DNA from 2 places in the Achromobacter sp. CSND-B12 genome. Region 1 is predicted to be linked to the other one. Evidence: predicted binding sites of a transcription regulator. Region 1 holds the regulator's gene; the other holds the start of a gene.
What was found. Region 1 encodes HrcA, which represses chaperone genes, less so after heat shock. Its sites were predicted from a motif close to TTAGCACTCNNNNNNNNNGAGTGCTAA; they were not measured.
Positions count from the first base shown of each region.

Region 1 (2,398 bases):
ACCTCGATCATGCCGCCGCGCCCGGCGCGGTTCAGCACCACGTCGTTCAGGGCCGAGGCCGCGTACATCTGCTGGTCGCCGCGCCAGGCGCTGCCTTCGAGCAGCATGCGCTCTTCGATCTGGAAGTTGCCCTCCAGCACGCGCGTCAGCGCGCCGTGCGCGTCCTGCACGGGAATGTCGGTGATGAAACCCAGGTGGCCGTGGTTGATGCCGACCACCGGCACGCCGTAGGGCGCGAGGTGGCGCGCGGCGCCCAGCACCGTGCCGTCGCCGCCCATGACCACCGCCAGCGACGCATCCTTGCCGATCTCTTCGTAAGTGGCGACCGGGTATTCCGTGAGGCCGGTGTTGCGGGCCGTGTCGGCATCGACGAGCACCTGCCGCCCGGCCTGCGTGAGCGCGTGCGCGAGCGCCCTTAGCGGAGTGGCCAGGCCGGTGTCCTGGTATCTGCCGATCAGCGCGACGGTAGGAAAGTGCATGGTGGCAAGGCGAATCAGAAAAACGAAATCGGTCCGGAATCGGGCCTGTTAGCCGATTATATGGGGCCGCATATCGGCTTGCGGGACAAAAATCGCCTTAATTGGAAAAGATTCCCTAAAATACCCGCTATGGATGACCGCGCACGCGCATTACTGAAAGCGTTGATCGAACGCTACATCGCCGATGGGCAACCAGTCGGCTCGCGGACGCTATCGAAGGTTTTCGATCTGTCGCCCGCCACCATCCGCAACGTCATGGCGGACCTGGAAGAACTGGGCCTGATCCACAGTCCGCACACCTCCGCGGGGCGCATTCCCACGCCCCGTGGCTACCGCATGTTCGTCGATTCGCTGCTGGCGGTGCAGTCCTACCAGCTCGAACCCCACAACATGGGCGACATGCTGGCGGCGGCCGAACCCACCCGCGCGGTCAACGCCGCCGCGGCGCTGCTGTCGAACCTGACCCAGTTCGCCGGCGTGGTGCTGACTCCCAAGCGGGCCCAGGTCTTTCGCCAGATCGAATTCATCCGCCTGTCCGACAAGCGCGTGCTGCTGATCATCGTCACGCCCGACGGCGACGTGCAGAACCGCATCCTGTTCGTGCAGCGCGACTACGCCGAGGCCGAACTGCTGGAGGCGGGCAATTTCTTCAACGTCCATTTCGCCGGCAAGTCCTTCGACGCGGTGCGGCGCACCCTCTCGACCGAACTGGCGCAGTTGCGCGAGGACATCTCCCGGCTGATGCAGGCGGCGGTCGAGGCCAGCGCCGAAGCGGCCGAGGATGGCGACGCCGTGGTCATCTCGGGCGAGCGCAAGCTGCTCGACGTCACTGACATCGCGTCCGACATGGACCGCCTGCGCAAGATGTTCTCGCTGTTCGAGAAAAAGACCGACCTGCTGCAGCTGCTCGACGTGTCGAGCCGGGCGCAGGGGGTGCAGATCTACATCGGCGGCGATTCCCAGCTGGTGCCGATGGAAGAGGTCTCGGTCATCACCGCGCCCTACGGCGTGGACGGCAAGGTGGTCGGCACGCTCGGCGTGATCGGCCCAACCCGCATGGCCTACGAGCGTGTCATCCCGATCGTGGACATTACGGCCCGCCTGCTGTCCAACGCCCTCAGCCACAACCAGTAGTCCCACCCGAACCGACATCCTCCTGGCGGAGGAAGGGGAGTTTTTGTGTTTCTTCGCCTGTTCAAGTATCTCTGGCCTGAACGCTACCTGCCCGAAGCCGAGCAGGAAGACCCCTTCAACGAAGATCCGCCGCCGCGGGTCGAAGGCAAGGTCGGCGTGCTGCTGGTGAACCTTGGCACGCCGGACACCCCTGGCAAGAAGGACATCCGCAAGTACCTGGGCGAATTCCTGTCGGATCCCCGCGTGATCGAGATCCCGCGCTATCTCTGGAAGCCGATCCTGCACGGCCTGGTGCTGACGCTGCGTCCCAAGAAACTGGAGCCGCGCTATGCCGGCGTCTGGCTCAAGGACGGCTCGCCGCTGATGGTCTACAGCCGCCGCCAGGCCGAAGGCGTGCAGGCGGCCTTGAGCGCCGCCGGCGTCGAGGCGGTGGTCGAGCTGGGCATGCGCTACGGCAATCCCTCGATCCCCGACGCCATCTCGCGCTTGCGGGCGCAAGGATGCGAACGCATCCTGACCGTGCCGCTGTACCCGCAGTATGCCGCCAGCACCACCGCCACCGTGGTCGATGCCGTCACGCGCCATGCGGCCCGGCTGCGCGACCAGCCGGAAATGCGCTTCATCAAGCGCTTCCACCAGGAACCCCTCTACCTGGATCCGCTGGCCGCCAGCATCGAGGCGCATTGGCGCGAGCACGGCAAGCCGCAGAAACTGGTCATGAGTTTCCACGGATTGCCGCGTTATTCCATCGAGCTGGGCGATCCGTATTACCGCGACTGCATGGA
Region 1 is NZ_JBREGJ010000001.1:4,455,715-4,458,112, forward strand. Features, by position in the region: gene ACUTAG_RS21070 (NAD kinase) at 1-479, opposite strand, end outside; gene hrcA (heat-inducible transcriptional repressor HrcA) at 609-1,613, shown strand; gene hemH (ferrochelatase) at 1,659-2,398, shown strand, end outside.

Region 2 (2,398 bases), 2.4 Mb from region 1:
GCATCCAGCAGCAGGTGGCCGGCAAGCAATACACCGTGCGCCGCTACGGCTGGTCCAACGACAGCGCGATGGCCGCACAGGCGCATGCCGACCAGCGCACGCGCGAGGCTTTCGACCGCATCGTCAAGGGCGAACCGCTGCAGCGTCGCGAACGCAAGGTGGCGTATAACGGCGCCGACGGCATGCCGATCCGCGAGGAAATCCTGGAACGCCATGGCGACAACATCATCACCCGCAACAGCTACGGGGCGCGCTGCCTGAACACGCCCAACGTGATGTTCGTCGATGTCGACTTCGAAGAACGGCGCGGCAACGCGCGCGGGCTGACGGTGATCGGCGCGGCGTTTCTGATGGCCTTCGCGGTTGGCTACACCACGTACTCGGCGATGGCGGGCCTGGCCACGCTCATGCTGGTGACGGCGTTCGGCTTCTGGCGCGCACGCGCCGAGGGGCTGCGCCTGACCGAGGACAAAAGCGATCCGCTGACGGGCCTGCGGGAGCGCCTGGATCAGTTCATCCAGCAACGACCCGACTGGCACCTGCGGCTGTACCGCACGCCCTCGGGCGCACGCATTCTGGTGATGCACGACGTGTTCGCCCCCACGGATGGCGGCGTGTCCGAAGCTTTCGAGGCGCTGGGCGCCGACCCGGTCTATGCGCGCATGTGCCGTAACCAGAATTGTTTTCGTGCGCGCTTGAGCGCCAAGCCATGGCGCGCGGACATCGACGAACACCTGCCGCGCCCGAGCGTCTGGCCGGTGCCGTTTGAGAAGCAGGCCGCACGCAACGCCTGGGTGGCGCGCTACGAAAAGGCCACGCAAGGTTTTGCCGCCTGCCAATACCTGGGCAGCGTGGGCAATACGCTGAACGTGCATCCAGCTGCGCTGGCCGTGCAGGACCTGCACGACGACCGCACCCGCGCGCACAGCGGGCTTGCGCTGGCCTGACCGTTAGATCGGCTTCACCGCCCCGCTGCCGGAAAAATGCCCGTCGATTTTCTAGACAAAGGTGGCGAACGAAGAGCGCGCCCGCGACGTGGTCGACGGTGTGGAAAGCGATGGAATGCTGCATTGCTGGATCTCCGGTGCCGGGCGGGATTGCCCGGCATAGCGCAAGAAACATCAAGTCGCCGCAGGATGCCTTCTACGGCGACTACGCCGCGTAGTTCACGGAGAATTCCAACTTCAACGACGCGAGCAGCAGCGTTTCCACTCGTTCTGAACTCGAGAACTCACTTGTGCTGGAAACCAAAGCTCTCGCTTGTGCAGTCCCACGGACATGACCTCAGCACCTGAACAAGGCAGCAGGCCGCAGCGCTCTTGGTTCCACACCATTGTTACTTTTCAAATTGAGCAACCAACTTTCCATGTTCGGCGAACTTCTGCAGCAGACTCTTGCTCCTCGGACCCTTCAGCTCAACCCGCCAAAAAAAGGGACGCACCATAAGGAGCATGGCCGCCCGCCCCATATGTAACAGCCACCGCTCTCCCCCTTGAACCCCGGAACATCATCCCTATAATTAGCACTCGACTCCGGTGAGTGCTAACAGTCCTCCCGGGCCCAACCGATCATTCACTTTCTTCTTTAGTAACAGGAGTTCCTCATGGCCTTGCGTCCCCTGGGCGATCGCGTGATCGTCAAACGCCTCGAAAACGAGCGCAAGACTGCGTCGGGCATCGTCATCCCCGACAGCGCCGCTGAAAAGCCCGACCAGGGTGAAGTCGTGGCCGTCGGCCCCGGCAAGAAGACCGAAGACGGCAAGATCCTGCCGGTCGACCTGAAGGCTGGCGACAAGGTTCTGTTCGGCAAGTACGCCGGCCAGGCCGTCAAGGTCGATGGCGAAGAGCTGCTCGTCATCCGCGAGGACGAAATCCTCGCCGTGGTCCAGTAAACCCTGCCTCAAACGAATTTTCGAAGGAAGCTAACAAATGGCTGCCAAGCAAGTACTGTTCGGTGACGACGCCCGCGTGCGCATCGTCCGTGGCGTGAATGTCCTCGCCAACGCCGTCAAGACCACCCTGGGCCCCAAGGGTCGCAACGTCGTGCTGGAGCGCTCGTTCGGCGCCCCGACCGTGACCAAGGACGGCGTCTCCGTCGCCAAGGAAATCGAACTGAAGGACAAGTTCGAGAACATCGGCGCCCAGCTGGTCAAGGACGTCGCCTCCAAGACCTCCGACAACGCCGGTGACGGCACCACCACCGCCACCGTGCTGGCCCAGGCCATCGTTCAGGAAGGCCTGAAGTACGTTGCCGCCGGTTTCAACCCGATCGACCTGAAGCGCGGCATCGACAAGGCCGTCGCCGCCGCCGTCGCCGAACTGAAGAAGCAATCCAAGCCGGTCACGACCAGCAAGGAAATCGCCCAGGTCGGCTCGATCTCGGCCAACAGCGATTCCTC
Region 2 is NZ_JBREGJ010000001.1:2,101,067-2,103,464, forward strand. Features, by position in the region: gene ACUTAG_RS09840 (hypothetical protein) at 1-947, shown strand, start outside; gene groES (co-chaperone GroES) at 1,604-1,891, shown strand; gene groL (chaperonin GroEL) at 1,929-2,398, shown strand, end outside.
Region 2: groES (co-chaperone GroES) is a predicted target of HrcA. The motif match lies at 1,520-1,546, and genes of this name have one in related genera.